Regions from separate parts of the Pectobacterium artocarpous genome, predicted to be linked through region 1. Evidence: predicted binding sites of a transcription regulator. Region 1 holds the regulator's gene; the other holds the start of a gene.
What was found. Region 1 encodes ArgR, which controls arginine synthesis, uptake and breakdown. Its sites were predicted from a motif close to ANTGAATAAAAATACANT; they were not measured.
Positions count from the first base shown of each region.

Region 2: the regulator ArgR is predicted to act here: its motif matches at 6,938-6,955, upstream of argF (ornithine carbamoyltransferase).

Region 1 covers NZ_JBJXVK010000016.1:55,334-64,671, forward strand. The annotation lists gene rpoD (RNA polymerase sigma factor RpoD) at 1-1,360, opposite strand, end outside; gene dnaG (DNA primase) at 1,515-3,269, opposite strand; gene rpsU (30S ribosomal protein S21) at 3,423-3,638, opposite strand; gene tsaD (tRNA (adenosine(37)-N6)-threonylcarbamoyltransferase complex transferase subunit TsaD) at 3,865-4,878, shown strand; gene argR (transcriptional regulator ArgR) at 4,945-5,415, opposite strand; gene mdh (malate dehydrogenase) at 5,885-6,823, shown strand; gene ACKQAD_RS11915 (helix-turn-helix domain-containing protein) at 6,890-7,153, opposite strand; gene ACKQAD_RS11920 (DNA-binding protein) at 7,341-7,727, shown strand; gene ACKQAD_RS11925 (DNA-binding protein) at 7,975-8,349, shown strand; gene ispB (octaprenyl diphosphate synthase) at 8,445-9,338, opposite strand, start outside.
Region 2 covers NZ_JBJXVK010000030.1:25,367-34,704, reverse strand. The annotation lists gene ACKQAD_RS17835 (RNA 2'-phosphotransferase) at 54-614, shown strand; gene ACKQAD_RS17830 (methyl-accepting chemotaxis protein) at 692-2,311, opposite strand; gene ACKQAD_RS17825 (alpha/beta fold hydrolase) at 2,510-3,589, opposite strand; partial or broken gene ACKQAD_RS17820 (M48 family metallopeptidase) at 3,941-4,862, opposite strand; partial or broken gene ACKQAD_RS17815 (DUF898 family protein) at 5,078-5,248, opposite strand; partial or broken gene ACKQAD_RS17810 (hypothetical protein) at 5,297-5,370, opposite strand; gene ACKQAD_RS17805 (GNAT family N-acetyltransferase) at 5,796-6,299, shown strand; gene rraB (ribonuclease E inhibitor RraB) at 6,401-6,826, opposite strand; gene argF (ornithine carbamoyltransferase) at 7,203-8,204, shown strand; gene ACKQAD_RS17790 (NanQ anomerase/TabA/YiaL family protein) at 8,258-8,725, opposite strand; gene pyrB (aspartate carbamoyltransferase) at 9,248-9,338, shown strand, end outside.

The sequences.
Region 1 (9,338 bases):
GTACCGGAATACGAATAGTTCGCGCCTGATCGGCGATAGAACGGGTGATTGCCTGACGGATCCACCAGGTCGCATAGGTCGAGAATTTGTAACCACGGCGATATTCGAACTTATCTACCGCTTTCATCAGACCGATGTTACCTTCCTGAATCAGATCGAGGAACTGCAAGCCGCGGTTGGTGTATTTCTTCGCGATAGAAATAACCAGACGCAGGTTGGCTTCCACCATTTCTTTCTTGGCGCGGCGCGCCTTCGCTTCACCAATCGACATACGGCGGTTGATGTCTTTAACCTGTTCGATCGTCAGACCGGTTTCTTCTTCGATCTGTTGCAGTTTTTGCAGGCTGCGGGTGACGTCTTCTTCTACATCATTCAGCTTTTCAGACCACGGCTTGCCCATGGCGACGGCTGCGGCAAACCAGGTGCTGTTGGTTTCATTGCCGGTGAACATGGTGACGAAGTTTTTCTTCGGCATTTTGCACTGTTCAACGCACAGTTTGATGATCAAACGTTCCTGAGTACGGACGCGATCCATCATGGAGCGCATGCTGTTAACCAGGAAATCGAACTGTTTTGGTACCAGACGGAACTGTTTGAAGACCTCGGACAGGTTCAGAATTTCCTGTGCTGCCAGCGCATGGCTACGACCATGGGCTTTGATGGTCTGACGGGTCGTTTCATATTGTTCACGCAGTTCGGTGAACTTTTCACGCGCCAGTTCAGGGTCGATACTGTTGTCGTCTTCGGAATCTTCGTCGTCTTCAGACTCTTCGTCGTCATCGTCCATTTCTTCGCTCGAAAGCTCAGAACCAACGTGCGTCGCGGTAGGGGCAATGTCCTCTTCCGCATTAGGATCGACAAAGCCGGTGATCAGGTCGGACAGGCGGCTTTCGCCCGCTTCAACGCGATCGTATTGTTCCAGCAGGTAAGTAATGGCTTCAGGATACTCGGCAACAGAGCACTGAACCTGGTTGATACCGTCTTCGATACGTTTGGCGATATCGATCTCGCCTTCACGCGTTAGCAGCTCAACGGTACCCATTTCACGCATATACATGCGAACCGGATCGGTAGTGCGACCAATTTCCGATTCAACGCTGGATAGCACCTGCGCAGCAGCCTCTGCCGCATCTTCATCGGCATCATTGGTGTTTTCGGCTAGCAACAGATCGTCTGCATCCGGGGCTTCTTCCATCACCTGGATGCCCATGTCGTTAATCATCTGGATGATATCTTCGATCTGATCCGAGTCGATGATATCTTCCGGCAGATGGTCATTGACCTCAGCATAGGTCAGGTAGCCTTGCTCCTTACCACGGGTGACAAGCAGCTTCAGCTGTGACTGCGGGTTTTGCTCCATAAGACGGTATCCACACTTCAGAGTATTTGGGTTGGTGTCGGTCAGCGTAGTTCGCTAACAATAGCATTAGGGGTATTTTTCTTATCGCCGCGGCCCCTGTAGCGGCTCTTTGCAGGGCTCAACCCTGCTATTTATCGGCAATTAAGCCTCTGTATCAGTGTTTTCTGGTCAACGCCAGTTGCAACGACCAAAGCTCTTTTTTTTCTTTGGCGTTGAGCCCATGCGTTCTGTCACGGGCAATCAATGTTTCTTGTCGCTGTTTCAACAGCTGATCGTAGAGCTCTGCCAGACTGATTCTGAACTTCTCGTCGAGCTCTTCTTCTACGATCATATGGTTCCATGAAGCCATGGTTTCAAGCTGCTTGCGGTACTTGCTGTCGCGATATTTTTCCAACAGCAGACCCATGTTCATTCCCGGGCTGGCGTTGCAGGTTTTCACCAAATCCTGAAACAGCGATAAACCAGCCACTTTGTCTTCTTCAACGCCTTCCAGCGCGAGGTCAGGAACCTCTACCGCCAGCCTGGGGTTTTGTACTAAAAGTCCTATAAGTATACGCATAGTTGTGACTTTTAGTTGCGGTGGCTGGTAAGGCTGCGCCTGCTCTGCCACTTTGGGCAGTAGCCTGTCCAACTGGCTGTCGTCCAAAATACCCAGCTTGTTGCCGAGCTGCTGGCGCAAATACAACCGCAGCGTTTCTCCTGGTACCTGGCCTATCAGCGGCAGCGCCAGCGTACTGAGCTTGGTACGGCCATCGGGCGAACTCATGTCTACCTGCTGTTGTAGCGTCTCAAACAGAAACTGCGACAGCGGCAGGGCATGTTCCATACGCTGTTCAAAGGCGGCTTTGCCTTCTTTACGCACCAGTGTGTCGGGATCTTCACCGTCCGGCAGAAACATAAAGCGTAGCTGACGGCCATCGTTCAAATAGGGTAGCGCAGTTTCCAGCGCACGCCATGCGGCTTCACGTCCGGCACGGTCCCCGTCGTAACAACACACCACCAAATCTGTGGCGCGAAATAGTAACTGAATGTGATCGGCGGTTGTTGAAGTACCCAGCGACGCTACCGCATAATCAATGCCAAACTGCGCCAGCGCCACCACATCCATATAGCCTTCAACAACCAAGAGCCGCTTTAGCTCTGCGTGGCTTTGCTGCGCTTCATACAGGCCATACAACTGGCGACCTTTGTGAAAAATCTCTGTTTCCGGCGAGTTAAGGTACTTTGGCGTACCGTCGCCTAATACTCGACCGCCGAACGCAATCACTCGCCCCCGTTTATCGCGGATGGGGAACATTACTCGCTCGCGGAAGCGATCGTACGTTCGGCCTTGATCGTTAGTCACCAGCATGCCAGCATCGTTCAATGTGCTGCGGTCATCATTATTGCGGCCAAAGCGTTTTAAGACGTTATCCCAGCCGGGCGGGGCAAAGCCGATCGCAAAATGGCTGATAACCTCTGCGCTTAAACCGCGCTGTTGCAGATACTGCGACGCTGGCGTACCGGCTGACTGGCTTAGTGCTTGTTGATAGAACCCGCTGAGCTGTCCCATCAATTCGTACAGACTTTGCCGCTGGTGACGCTCTAATTGGGTTGGGCCAGTGCCCCTTTCATAAGGCACTTCGAGGCCGTATTGGGTGGCCAGTTCTTCAATGGTTTCAACGAATTCGAGACGATCGTAATTCATCAAAAAGTCAATGGCGTTGCCGTGTGCGCCACAACCAAAACAGTGGTAGAACTGTTTGTCACCGTTTACGGTGAATGAGGGGGTTTTTTCGTGATGGAATGGACAGCACGCATGGTAGTTTTTGCCCTGCTTTTTCAGTTTGACGCGCGCGTCAATGAGATCGACGATGTCGGTACGCACCAGCAGGTCATTAATAAATACGCGTGGGATTCGTCCAGCCATAAGCCCCTGATGTATATCTTTCTGTAAGGTGGTTACATTGGATATAGCTTATAAACGACAACAAGCCGCGCTTCCTTTCGGAAAGCACGGCCTTCGTATGCAACTGCTAAGTCTGCGGATTAATCACGCGTTGGAGGGAAACCCTCCTGAAAATTAATACAGACGAGTGCGGCGTGCGTTTTCTCGAGCCAGTTTCTTAGCGTGGCGTTTCACTGCAGAAGCTTTAGCGCGCTTACGTTCGGTCGTTGGTTTTTCATAAAACTCACGACGACGAACTTCAGCCAAAACACCTGCTTTTTCACAGGAACGCTTGAAGCGACGCAGAGCTACGTCGAACGGCTCGTTTTCACGTACTTTAATTACCGGCATGTGCCTCTCACCTCAATAAATTCGGTTTGCCGCTGGCCTTGTGCCAGCCTTTTCAAAATGGTGCGGAATTCTACTGCAAACGTGGCGTCTTTGTAAAGCATTGCGGTGATCATAAAACACCCAGCCGTGGCCAGCGCAGAAATCAGGGCACTTATGATAGACTATCCACAGTTTGAAGCAAGCGGCATTCACCGGCGCTTGTATCGCTATCAACGTAGGAACAGCAATGCGCGTATTGGGTATCGAAACATCCTGTGATGAAACCGGCGTGGCTATTTATGACACCGAAGCCGGTTTACTCGCTAATCAGTTATACAGCCAGGTTAAATTACATGCGGATTACGGCGGCGTAGTGCCTGAGCTTGCCTCCCGCGATCACGTGCGTAAAACGGTCCCGTTAATTCAGGCGTCGCTGCGTGAGGCCGGATTACAGGCTGGCGATATCGATGGTGTGGCTTACACCGCTGGCCCTGGTTTGGTGGGCGCGCTATTGGTAGGCGCGACAGTAGGTCGCTCTCTGGCATTTGCCTGGGGTGTACCGGCGATCCCTGTACACCATATGGAGGGGCATTTGCTGGCGCCGATGCTGGAGGATAACCCACCGGCGTTTCCCTTCGTCGCGCTGCTGGTTTCTGGAGGCCATACACAGCTTATCAGTGTGACGGGCATTGGTGAATACCGTTTGTTGGGCGAATCGATTGATGACGCGGCGGGCGAAGCATTTGATAAGACGGCGAAACTGCTGGGGCTGGATTATCCTGGAGGCCCTATGTTGTCGAAAATGGCGCAGGCGGGTGATCCGCAGCGCTTTACGTTTCCTCGCCCAATGACCGATCGTCCTGGTCTGGATTTCAGCTTCTCTGGACTAAAAACGTTTGCTGCCAATACGATTCGTAGCAATGGCGATGACGATCAAACGCGTGCCGATATTGCCCGCGCATTTGAAGATGCCGTTGTAGATACGCTGGCGATAAAATGTCGTCGTGCGTTGGATGAAACTGGCTTTAAACGGCTGGTCATGGCGGGGGGCGTAAGCGCTAACCGGACGCTGCGCCAGCGTTTAGGCGACGTCATGGCGAAACGTGGCGGCGAGGTGTTTTATGCGCGTCCTGAATTCTGTACGGATAATGGCGCGATGATTGCTTATGCCGGCAGTGTTCGTCTGGTCCACGGGGCGAGTCAGACGCTGGGCGTATCTGTTAGACCACGTTGGCCGTTGGCTGAATTACCTGCGGTGTGAGTCTTTGGATGATAATCGCTACGTGTAGTTAGCCTACACGTAGCAAAAACAGTCGGGGCGCGTGAGTTACAGCTCTTGTTCGAAGAGCACCAGAATAGCTTCGTAAAGCTGTTTGACGCTGAAGCCTCTTGCCGGGGTGGTGAAGATAGTGTCATCCCCTGCTATGGTGCCGAGAATCCCTTCGGACTTCCCGAGCGAGTCCAGCAGGCGGGCAATGAGCTGTGCGGCTCCAGGGCTGGTATGGATGACGATGACCGCGTCGTTATAGTCTACGTCCAGCACAAGATTCTTCAACGGGCTGGATGTGGTAGGAACACCGAGTTCCGCTGGGAGACAATACACCATCTCCATCTTGGCATTACGTGTGCGCACGGCACCAAATTTTGTTAGCATGCGTGAGACCTTGGATTGGTTGATGTTTTCAAATCCTTCGTCTTGCAATGCCTGAACAATCTCACTTTGAGAACTGAACTTCTCTTCCTTTAACAGCGCCTTGAACGCTTTAACGAGGTCTTCTTGTTTTGTCGAATTTCGCATTCTGCACCGGATCAATTGTTATGGTTAATCCTTCTATTATGCAGTTGTGTGAATTTTTATGCAATTAAATTGCGTATAACTCCAGTCTATTTACTCAGATATGTGCTAGTCGCTGTTTTCACAAAAATTCGGTCTTCGAGTCGTCCGAAAAATGTGTCCTGCGTCACATAAAAGTAAATTAAATGTTATCAAAATGATGTTGTTTAGACGCCGTTGATCGGTGTAATGTAGCGCACAGGTTAATTGCTCGTGAATGAACACCGCATTATAGCTCAATAGCTTATTAACTTTACTTACCTTTCAAATGAATGGTTGTTTTTGATTTATTATTAGAGACATAGCGTATTTTTTGGCTCTCATGTCATTTGCAGAAAGATGAGTAGACTGATCTTATCCCCATTTTTATATTCTGTTTATAACCAAATGAATTCACGGCACTTTTTTATTTTACGATAATAAGGAGTTTAGGATGAAAGTTGCAGTTCTCGGAGCAGCAGGTGGTATCGGTCAGGCACTCGCACTCCTCCTCAAAACCCAGCTTCCTTCAGGTTCAGAACTATCCCTTTACGATATTGCTCCGGTCACGCCGGGTGTTGCTGTCGATCTGAGCCACATTCCTACAGCTGTGAAGATCAAAGGCTATAGCGGTGAAGATGCTAAACCTGCGCTTGCTGGTGCAGATATTGTGCTGATCTCCGCCGGTGTGGCACGTAAGCCAGGTATGGATCGCTCCGATCTGTTTAACGTCAATGCTGGCATTGTACGTAACCTGGTTGAACAAATTGCCGTTACCTGTCCGAAAGCGTGCATTGGTATCATCACCAACCCAGTGAACACGACCGTTGCCATCGCAGCAGAAGTGCTGAAAAAAGCGGGCGTGTATGACAAAAACAAACTGTTCGGTGTCACAACGTTGGATATCATCCGTTCCAATACATTCGTTGCTGAGCTGAAAGGCAAACAGCCGCAGGATATTAATGTGCCGGTTATCGGTGGACACTCTGGTGTGACGATTCTGCCACTGCTGTCTCAGGTGCCTGGCATCAGCTTCAGCGAGCAGGAAGTGGCCGATCTGACCAAGCGTATTCAGAATGCAGGCACCGAAGTTGTTGAAGCCAAAGCGGGTGGCGGATCGGCAACGTTGTCTATGGGTCAGGCTGCTGCACGTTTTGGTCTGTCTCTGGTACGTGCACTGCAAGGTGAAAGTGGCGTGGTGGAATGTGCATACGTTGAAAGTGATGGCGAGCACGCCCGCTTCTTTGCTCAACCTATTCTGTTAGGTAAAGACGGCGTTGTAGAGTGTAAAGACATCGGTGCATTAAGTGCTTTTGAGCAAAACGCGCTTAACAGCATGCTGGACACGCTGAAGCAAGATATTGAGTTGGGCGAGACGTTCATCAAGAACTAGTCATTGCGGTTGCTAACAATACGCAGAGTGAAAAGCCGGAGATGTCAATCTCCGGCTTTTCTTTTTTTAATCGGGACGGATGAGTTTTTTTCTGTCGATAAGCTCATTGGTTTCCGGATCATAGTACCGGCTGGGCCAAATCTCTGAAGGGTGAATATTCAACGCATCGGCAATAAGCCATTCCCCCTTGGGCCAGGGCCGTGAGAGCGCGTTAGCGAGTGTAGATGAGCTTAATCCGGCCGCTCGCGATACTGCCGCCAGCGTCGTGTTTTTCTTGCGCAGTGCAGCAATGATATCAGCGGGATGCCAGTCTTGTTTCCTTAAAATCATAATCCTTCCCTTATTTGCTATAAGACGACTGTAGATTAGTGGTATAAATAACGGATGTTAGTTATATGCCGAGCTAACATGACATTATTATTTGGAAATAATATAGCATCAATTTTCTTTAAATTTCTCAATTAATTTCCAAATGAGCGCGTTTTTGTTAGGGATGGCACTATCAGGATGAAAGGCAATGAAAAAAGAGTGGTTTGCTACCAGCGAATTGGTTGGAGTAGGCGGCCTTCCGAAATCAAGACAAGGATTGAATAAGCGCGCCCGTGAGGATGGATGGGAGAAGCGTCGCCGTAAAGGCGTCCAGGGAAGAGGAGTGGAGTACTCAATTCACAGTTTGCCGGATACGGTAAAAAAATCCCTATTACTCGAAATCGAGCCTTCCGCCTATTCGGCGAAGCAGCCTGCTGCCTTGGCAGTATGGATGCAGATTTATCAGCAACTATCTGAAAAAGAAAGAGATGCATTGATCGCTTATATCCTTCGAGTCGGCGTATCAAGTACGCTGAGCCAGTTGGGTATTATACCGTCGGATGAAGAACCTATCTCACCAATGGAGATTGACTGAGTCATCGAAAGTGGGTTTTCCGATTGCCAATCTGTGGTGAAGAAGGAACCTACATTTTCTTTCGGTTTACCGTATTGCTCTGGCCGTGATGTTTCAGCATTGCACTGGGTTTGATCATTTCTTTTATTGCTTAGGTGTATCGGTAACGTGTAAAAGTTAGCGGTTTAGGTAATTATAGTCTATTATATGGAAACTTTTGGGCGAGTTGACGTAATGCCTGTTCAAAACAAACAAGGGAGTGACGAGTATGGACAAAGAATGGTTTGCAACAAGTGAGCTGGTTGGAGTCGGTGGGTTACCTAAGTCACCGCAAGGACTAAACAAACGAGCGCGAGACGACGGTTGGGAAAAGCGCAGGCGGAAAGGGGTTCAAGGGCGTGGTGTTGAATATTCTATTCGCAGTTTGCCGAACGAGGTCAGGAATTCTCTGCTGGTAAAAGAGAATCCGCCAACAGAATATTATCGCATCGATAATGAGTCGACCCTGCTGTCATCGTGGGTGCATATTTTCCATCAACTTTCCGTTGATGAACGAACCCGCCTGATCAATTTCATTTTGCGTGAAGGGACGATAGCAGTGTTGTCTCGGCTGGATGATGTACCCATCGACCAGACTGCTTAGTCTGCGAACGAGTAGCGCTGCTTTGCAGCGCTACTTAGATTTCGTTAACTCAGTTATGGTTAACGATCTCATCAGAGCAATATCTCACACCACGATTAGAAATCACGCTGTACAGCTAAGTGGGCAAGGCCTTCGAGCGCTATGCGGTACGGTGTTTCTGGTAGCTGCTGTAATGCGCTGATTGCTTTATCTGCCTCTTCTTCAGCACGTTGGCGCGTATAATCAAGTGAGCCACATTGCTGCATGGTGGCAAGCACCAGTTCCAGCAGATGGCGCCCGTTTCCTTCTTCAATCGCTTTGCGAATTAGCGAGCTCTGTTCTGAATTACCATTACGCATAGCGTGCAGTAGCGGCAGTGTTGGTTTGCCCTCATTGAGGTCGTCGCCCGTGTTTTTGCCCAAGGTCTTGCCGTCTGCGCTGTAATCAAGCAGGTCGTCAATTAACTGGAACGCGGTGCCCAGGTAGCGGCCATAGTCCTGGAGCGCTTTTTCTTGCTCTGGCGTCGCGCCTGCGAGGATGGATGAGGATTGTGCAGCGGCTTCGAATAAACGTGCCGTTTTGCTGTAAATGACGCGCATGTAACTTTCTTCGGTAATATCCGGGTCGTTGCAGTTCATTAACTGCAAGACTTCGCCTTCCGCAATCACGTTTACCGCTTCGGACATCAGCGCCAGAACGCGTAACGATTCGAGGCTGGTCATCATTTGGAAGGCGCGGGTATAGATGAAATCTCCAACGAGTACGCTTGCCGCGTTGCCAAAGGCAGTATTAGCCGTCGCTTTACCCCGGCGCATGTCAGATTCGTCTACCACGTCATCATGTAGCAGCGTTGCGGTATGGATAAATTCGATCAGTGCGGCAACAGTGACATGTTTATCACCGTTATAATTGAGGGCTCTGGCGGCTAGAACAGCAATCATTGGGCGTATACGTTTTCCACCGCCGCTGATGATGTAATGTCCAAGTTGGTTGATCAAAACGACGTCGGA
Region 2 (9,338 bases), on a different contig from region 1:
GTCTTTCAATTACAATCTATTCACTTCGCACTATGCAGGAATGGAGTAACACAATGAGCAACACGAAGCATGATGATGTCAGCAAATTTCTGAGCTACGTTTTACGGCACAAGCCCGAAGCCATTGGACTAACCTTGAACAGTGAAGGATGGGCAAATATTGCCGAACTGATTCGCTGTGCGGTAAAAGACGGGCGTATGCTAACCAGAGAAGTGATTCAATCCGTCGTCGGTAACAGTGACAAAAAGCGTTTTTCTATTTCAGCAGATGGGTTATCAATCCGCGCAGCACAGGGACACTCGTCAACGCAGGTCGATATGCGTTACGAGCCCAAAGTCCCACCCGAGTATCTTTACCACGGCACAGCAACCCGATTTATCGATTCAATCAATCAGCAGGGTTTGCGTCCCGGTTCACGTCAGTATGTGCATTTGTCTGCCGATGAGGTGACAGCGATAACCATCGGCCAACGGCATGGCAAGCCCGTGGTACTAAAAATAAAGACGCGGGAAATGCATCATCAGGGGTTCATTTTTTATCAGGCGGATAACGGCGTCTGGCTAACGTTAACGGTTCCCGTGCCGTTTATCGATTCCACACCATTTATGGATTGATGAGTGCGTACATGAATCGCCTGTCTTCGCTGCCCAACCAGCATGAGAGAAAACAGGCGATGGCGATCGGTTAACGATTAGCGGGCATCGGCCAGTGCAATGCTCTGGCGCAAGCCGGGCAGCACATTATCAATATCCATGTTTTCTCTTGCGATCTGGAAACGGGAAACAGACTGTTGCAGGTTAACAACCTGTTCCTGAAGCGCATTCGCCGAGGTTGCCACTTCTGATACCAATGATGCGTTCTGCTGCGTCACCCCATCCATCTGATTGATGGCGATATTGACCTGCGAAATGCCGCGGCTCTGCTCGCTGGAAGCGAGCGTGATCTCATCCATGATATCGACCACTTTTTTCACATCCATCAGTACTTCGTCCATAGTATTGCCGGCGACCTCAACCAGACCCGCGCCCTTTTCAATACGGCTGAGAGAATCATCGATCATGGTACCGATCTCTTTCGCTGCCGTCGCACTGCGGGCAGCCAGCATCCGCACTTCGGAGGCCACCACCGCAAAGCCTTTACCGTATTGACCCGCACGTGCAGATTCTACCGCCGCATTCAGCGCCAGCAGGTTGGTCTGGAAAGCGATACCGTCGATCACACCAACAATATCGGAGATTTTGGCAGAGCTCTGCTTGATGGAACGCATGGTATCCACGACTTCGGAGACGATATTCCCGCCCCGAGACGCAGAATGAGAGGCTTTCAGCGCCAGATCGTTAGCCTTACGCGTGCTGTCTTCGTTGTTTTGCACCGTCGACATGATCTGCTCCATACTTGAAGCCGTTTCATCCAACGAAGCCGCCTGCTGTTCCGTGCGACTGGAGAGATCGATGTTGCCGGAGGCGATTTCCTCAACCCCGACGCTGATCACATCGGTGCCGTTACGTACCACACGCACCATGTTTTCCAGACCGTCACGCATACGTTGAACCGCAGCAAACAACTGCGCGATTTCATTTTTTCCGCTGCTATCAATCTGCGCACACAGGTCGCCTTCAGCAATACGGTCAAAGACAGAAATAGCCTGATTTAGCGGTTTCACGATCATATTGGTCATCACAGACCAGGCCAGTGCCGCCAGCAGCAATGCACACGCGATCGCCGTGTACAGGATGATTTCCATCAGCGTCACACGCCCATTTGAATCCACGTAGGCTTCATCAATGCTTTTCAGCTTAAAGGCAACCAGTGCTTTAGAGGATTTATCAAACGCGGCATACAGCACTGTCGATTTCCCTGCACACTGGCGATATTCATCCAGATTGCCTGCGTTAAGCGCCGCAAAGGCTGGATCGATAAACTCCTGCATCAGCGTATTGCGCTTCTTGGCCATATCCGCAGAAATGACTTTTTCCTCGTCGGACTGCGGGTATTTCAGATATTCCTGCCATTTCTCGCTGGCACCATCCACTTTGGTTCTGGCACGTCGCAGCGCGACTTCAGCCGCCTCGATATCCCCTTTCCCCATTAATGATTCATACAGACGCAAATCCAACCGGCCACGCAACAACAGTTCAGTGCTGTCATTCAGCGCGACCAGCCCTGGTAGCACTTCCATATCGACACGAGCAAATGATTTGTTTCCTGACTGAACCGCAACCAGCCCCAAAACGCCGACAAAAAGCAGTAACGCCGCTAACAAAAACACCATCATGCTGAGTGCAGTACGGATCTTTATCTTACGAAACATAAATTGTCCCTGTGGTCTGAAATAAAAGAGGGTGAGCACCAACTTTACAGCGGAGCCGTTCTGTTATTTACGCAATAGTCGCTATATATCCAGACGTATTAATTTCCACGAACTGAAATGAATTCGTTATAAAAATAAATAAACGCATAAAGAAGACGATGACCGACAGAAATTAAACTCTCTGTCGGTCATTAGGATTTATTTTTTATTATTCTTCTGAGACGGATTTTTTTCTAAAAAATGTTGCAACTCATCTTTATAAAACTTCGCGGACATCATCGTGCCATGCCCGCTGGTGTCTTTACTCGCGGGAATAAGAAATAATGTCGCCTGCTTAATTTGCTTAAGATCATTCTCCAGGATGCCTGTTTCAACAGGATTACGTTCGTCATCCGCAGAGTTAATCACCAGAATAGGGGCCTTAATTTTATTCAGTTCTGGGGCGGCGTTATAATTTGCAGACGACCCCCAGATATAAATAAAGTCATTGGCATCGCTATTCGAAGGGGCCGCAAGGCGATCTTCGACCAATTTATCCGCCTGTGCACGCGTTGGCGCTTTGCTCTGATAGGCCAGGGTGCCGCCAGTGGTGGCGATGCTGAACATAATGCTGGCCGTTTTCAGCGTTGGCGGCTGTTGCGTGTAATCACCATTATTCCAGATCGGATCGTTCTTGATGGATTCAATCAGGATGCGACGCATCATCCAGTTGCGGCCAGACAGTTCATTTGGCAGAGACGCCATTGGTACCAGCGCATCCATCATGTCCGGGTATTTTTCACCCCAGAGCCAGGTTTGCATGCCGCCCATGGAATACCCCATTACCAGCCGCAGGTGGGTAATACCCAGTCCTTCTTTGACTAAGCGATATTGTGCCTGCACCATATCGTTATAATCATACTGCGGGAATTTCATCCCCAAGCCGTCTGATGGCTTAGCAGATTTTCCAGAACCAATGCTCTCCGGCATGATAATAAAATATTTGCTGCTATCCAGCGCTTGGCCCGGCCCGAACAACTCTCCGCCAAAACCGTTTGCGAGCAGCGCTTTAATCGGTTGGTTCGTTCCATGTAGCAATAAGACAGCAGGCTTGGTTTTATCACCGATCGTGTAATAGTGAATACGCAGATCTTTTAATTTTTCACCACTGTTGAAGGTAAATTTCGGCGCAACCCAGTCGCCTTCTTTGGGCTCAGGTACATTGGCCTGTGCATGCGTTAATGGTGCGAGCATTAACAGAAATGCGCCCAGCGCCCTTGATAGTATTCGATTAATCATAAATAACTCTTCGGTAACATGAAGTCATGAAGCCGCGATTCTAATGCCCATTAGGAAAAATCCCAATAAACGCAAGCTAACTAATAATAAAAAATGGATTATTATCTTGATTTTTTATTTATCGCGAGAGATTCTACAGACAGTTTTTAATAGGATGATATTTAAAGGATTCCTGCCTCAGCGCGTTACCCTGCTTCCCATCCTCTCAGCCTGAAACAGGCGAGGATAAAAACAGCAATGTGTGTATTTTTTGATCGATCTTCTAACGAAGAGAGGGTCGTGCGCGGTGATACCGCACACGATTGACATAAGGCGGGAGTCAGTTCGGGGTTGAGAATCGAAAGCAGATAATTAGTACTTATTCATCTCTCTTTCAATCGTTTTCAGCCGCTCATCCATATCCGGGTGCGTGCTTAGCCAGTCAGGCAAATCCAGCGACGCCACTTCATCATGGCTGCGGTCGTTAGCGACCAGAGCCTGATACATCGACTGTAGCGAACGCCCTTGCTGCTGCATTTCTGCGATTGCCCATGCGTCAGCCTCCCGTTCCATATCGCGGGAGAACTGCATCTCGTTGATGAAAGCGGCAGACTGCAACAAGGTATCCCCCACGCCACTGACATCTCCCGTCATCCACATGAACGTCAGCGATACCAGATCGTCACTGATAATCAGCCTGCCATCCGCCAGCATAAAGGCATTCGGCCCGATCGGCGCAGACATGATCTCCAGGCGCAGCAGTGTTTTATCTTCCCGCATATCAGGCGGCATAACCTGCTGAAACAGTGTTTGCATCGCCTGCTGGCACTCAACGGGCAGTTTGGAAGGCTTAAAATCACTGTGCCGTAACAGCGTCAGCGTGTTTTGCCCTAACTGCTGTTCGATAGCGGTAGGAATGCGTAGCGCCAGTGCAGAACTCACCCACGGCAACACCACATAAACATAGTTTATCACCATCAATATCGTGGCGAATAACGTGAGAATGACGCCACGTTTATGGCGTTCCAACCGGTGGACCGACCCCGGACGACGGCGTGCGGAATACCATGCGCGAAATGTAGGGTCGTCAGCGGAACAAAACGACCGCCACAGGAAACGTTAACATAAGAGGAATGGAACCCAGCGCATCGGAAACCGTGACCTGTTCCAGCGCAAATATCGTGTTCGATGACCCGGTATTCAACACCATCACCGAGCCGCTGTCCGTTAAATGAAGAGAAGCGGCCACGCGGGCCGCTAATCCGGGGTATTGATAATGCCCCTCAATATTCATATTCCTGCCTTATACTCGTCATACTTCAAGTTGCATGTGCGTTGGCTACGCTCAAATACTCGGCCCGTCGTGGGCCTCGCCCTGAAGGGCCGCTGCAAGCAGCGTTCAAATCTGCTCCCGGCAGATTTGTCACCCGAATCACTTACCTGAGTAAGCTCATCGCGATTCCTTCCCTTGCCGCCTTGCTGAAACTCGAATTATTTAGAGTATGTAACTTACAGGCCAACACCCAAATCGAGTGCCTGCACGGCTTCTTCGGCCAGTGCGCTGTTTGCTGTGTCCTGATGTGCCTGAACGTACAGCAGTTCGAGATCGCCTTCCACCGCTGTCGCATTAGCGATATAGCGTGCATGACGAATCTCTGCCACAGGTGCTGCCCAGCCCAGACAGAATAAATACCCAGAGTGATAACCGTTAATAACGCATTCACCAACCAAATTGCAAAATATTCCCCAGCCTTACCATGAAACTTCACGCGATGCTGCGTATTATTTTCTGAAGTATTCATAGTCATAGACCTTTCATCCTAAAATAAATAAGCCTAATAAAACGCTTAAAATCGTTACTGGCATAAAAAAATCGGCTTATTTAGTCATGTCTTGTTAACGACAAAAATAAAAGCTAACAGTAATTAAACAACCTCATAGTCTTATAAATCGTAAGGAATAGCGTTCCTAGATATTTATATCTTGAGATATTGCAGGAAATTTTACTTATATTTTAGATAATCCGAGTTTCACGGTGTCATGTTATGGCTTTAACAGTAGAAAATGCTAGCGTGTTAGTGTGGATATGGAATAAAAATCATCACAGATACCACTCGAAGCACAGCAGGAAGAACGGGTATAGGCGTTGCATCAATGTGGCCTGAAATGGTATTACAATCGACCAGAATCATTCCCCTTGTAAACCGTAGGAACAAGAGTACGTATTATGACAACCGCGACCTCCGCCAATCTTCAGGTACGCTCCATCACCGCGCGAGACGATGCTGCTATCGCTCAGGTCATTCGTCAGGTTTCCGCCGAATTTGGTTTGACGGCCGATAAAGGCTACACCGTTTCCGATCCTAATCTGGACGCGCTGTTTGCACTATATAGTCAGCCGCAAAGCGCCTACTGGGTGATTGAATACGAAGGCCGCGTGGTTGGCGGAGGCGGCATTGCGCCTCTGGTTGCAGGTGAAGAAGATGTGTGCGAATTGCAGAAAATGTATTTCCTGCCCGTCGCGCGCGGCAAAGGGCTGGCGCGTCAGTTAGCGATACAGGCGCTTGATTTTGCACGTCAGCACGGCTTTCGCCGCTGTTATCTGGAAACAACTGGCCATCTGACCAGCGCGATCCGGCTGTATGAGTCATTGGGCTTCGAGCCGATTCCGCACGCAATGGGCAACACGGGCCACATCGATTGTGAAGTAACAATGCTGAAGGTGCTGTAATAGACTGAAAGTACGGTAATAAGGCGTTGTCATGCCGAGTAAAAAACGCCGCAGGGTGTTCCTGCGGCATTTAGTGAGGCGTGTTCTTCGAGATTAATGACTTAATGGCGTTTACCGTCATCGTCTTCGTCATAAAAATCTTCATCATCCCCGTCTTCTTCGCCTTCACCATCTGGATCTTCGAAGTAGGTGCCCCAACCGTCGTAATTCACACCGTGGCGTTCTGCCAGCGCCAGTAGCTGTTCTACCTGTGCGTCGATCAGCTCCGCATTTAGCGCAACTTCACTGATAGCATCGCAGCACATCAGCAACACACCATCTTCCACTTCCAGCTCTTCCGCATCCGTCACTTCATAGCCCATCTTAAAGGCTTCTACAGCGACTTTTTCCAGCACTTCAAACTTCTCAGCAGAGAAATGGTGTTCAATGGTATAGAGCGCGTCAGGATCGCTGCCGTCATCCAGCAGTTCTTCGATGATCAGGCGTGTCTCTTCCCGTTGCTCTTCCAGTAATTCGCGGTTTGCCATGCCTCAGTCCTCATTAATCGACGTAATATTGCTTATTGTCCCACAGCCCTGCGGCTTGCTCCACCACAAAGTTTGATATCACCACTTGAATTTGAATAATTACACATATAAAGTGAATTTTAATTCAATCGATAGTTTTTTTATCCAATTGACATGCCCTAGATAATTCGAGTTGCAGGACAAAACGTTAACGTTTTGAACAACGCGAAGCGTTAGCCCTTTAGGGCGATGCTCAGTAATGAGCATCGTAACGCGGCAACCGCACGAATCCCCAGGAGCTTACCCAAGTAAGTGGCTGAGGTGAGTAAGAGAAGCCAACGCATATGCAGCTTGAAGTATGACGGGGATAGTGTTGAGCCACATGGAGATGTACATCATGCAACCGTTCTATAAGCGTCATTTTTTAAGGTTAATGGATTTTACCCCCGCAGACATTGCCAATCTTTTAGCCCTGTCAACGAAACTGAAAGCCGATAAAAAAAACGGGACAGAAGTCCGCCGCCTACAAGGTAAAAACATCGCACTCATCTTCGAAAAAGATTCGACTCGTACTCGCTGCTCTTTCGAAGTTGCTGCATACGATCAGGGTGCGCAAGTGACCTATCTCGGCCCAAGCGGCAGCCAAATTGGCCATAAAGAATCCATCAAAGATACCGCTCGCGTACTGGGAAGAATGTACGACGGCATTCAATATCGCGGCTACGGCCAGCAGATTGTCGAAATGCTGGCGCAACACGCGGGCGTGCCGGTGTGGAACGGGCTGACGAACGAATTCCACCCCACGCAGCTGCTGGCGGATCTGCTAACGATGCAGGAGCATTTGCCGGGTAAACCGCTATCAGAGATGACGCTCGTCTACGCGGGCGATGCGCGTAACAACATGGGCAACACCATGCTGGAAGCGGCGGCGCTGACCGGGTTGGATTTACGCCTCGTTGCGCCAAAAGCTTGCTGGCCGGACGCCGGTCTGGTGGCGGAGTGTCAGGCTGCGGCAGAACAAACCGGCGGCAGCATTACGCTGACGGAAGATATCGCCGCAGGCGTCGCGGGCGCAGATTTCATTTATACCGACGTTTGGGTTTCCATGGGGGAACCGAAAGAGACCTGGCAGGAGCGTATCGCGCTGCTAAAACCGTATCAGGTGAACATGGCGATGATCGCCGCGACGGGTAACCCGCAGGTGAAGTTTCTGCACTGTCTGCCCGCGTTCCATGACGATCAGACGACAATGGGTCAGCAAATGGCGGAACAGTATGGTCTGCACGGTGGAATGGAAGTCACGGATGAGGTCTTCGAATCCGCGCACAGCATCGTGTTCGATCAGGCAGAAAACCGCATGCACACCATTAAAGCGGTGATGGTCGCCACACTGGCGTAAGATTAAGGTTTACTTCCCTCCCCAGCATGGGGAGGGATAGGCTTCACGGCGGTTTATCCCACCAACGACGCGTCGATTTTCACCACGGCTTTGCGCACGTATGCTGGCTCGCCAATGGCACACAGCGGTTTGTGCACTTCACCTGGGAAGAAAACAACAAAATCCCCTTCCTGCATCACAAACTGTTTTTCCTGCTCGCCCGCAGCCAGGAAGGCAATGTCTTTATCCGCCAGCCAATCGGTATCCGGATTGCCCGCTGGCAGGTTACTGAAGGTCATCCCTTCCACACCGGACAGCACAATCTGGATGTCCAGATATTTGGCATGATACTCAGCACGGCGTTTTTCCAGCAGATCGGTGCTGTCGTTAGAGATCAGCACAAACACGCTGTTGCCCTCAATATCATGCTTGCCCAGCGGCGTGTCTGCCGTAATATTTTGCTTCACGTATTCAATTGCTTCACGCAGTTTGGCTGGTAGATAAGACACCAGTTCAAGGTGGTGGACATTACCAGTAATCATAAAAAACCCCGTTGATAGAAAAAATGAAACCCTATTTTATAATCCTTATACTCTCCAAATATGCCCACCGCCAGCGCGTTAATACAAAAAAGTGAACTGCCCACCACTCTTCCTCATCGACTACCTTCCCTCTGCGTACGTTATGCATGCCGCACCCTATCCGCAACCGATTGCGATGCGTAAAAAACCACGTTTTCTGCTTGAAATAGCCTAGTCGGCGCGTATAATTCCCGACAGTTTGCCGGGAGGGGTCATGCGTCGTTACACCAAAACATCCGCTGCTTATGTTGGTTCTCAACCACAACTGCCATCCGGCAGCCAGCCAGCGTTTTCCTTTCCGTTGCTCAATCATTCCATTAAGAAAGCCCCTCAATGAGGGGCTTTTTTTTGTGCCCTATCGTCCACAACGTCCCCCTTGCAGGTCGTCACGTTGTGGCATCAACAAGCAAATCAGGCATTTTTGCCGACAGCTCGGGCAGCCAGATACGACATTTCCTGTTTACTCGTGAGGAGAAAGACAACATGGTCAATCCGCTCTATCAAAAACATATTATTTCGATTAATGACCTCAGTCGGGAAGATTTGGAACTGACGCTGCGTGTCGCCGCCAGCC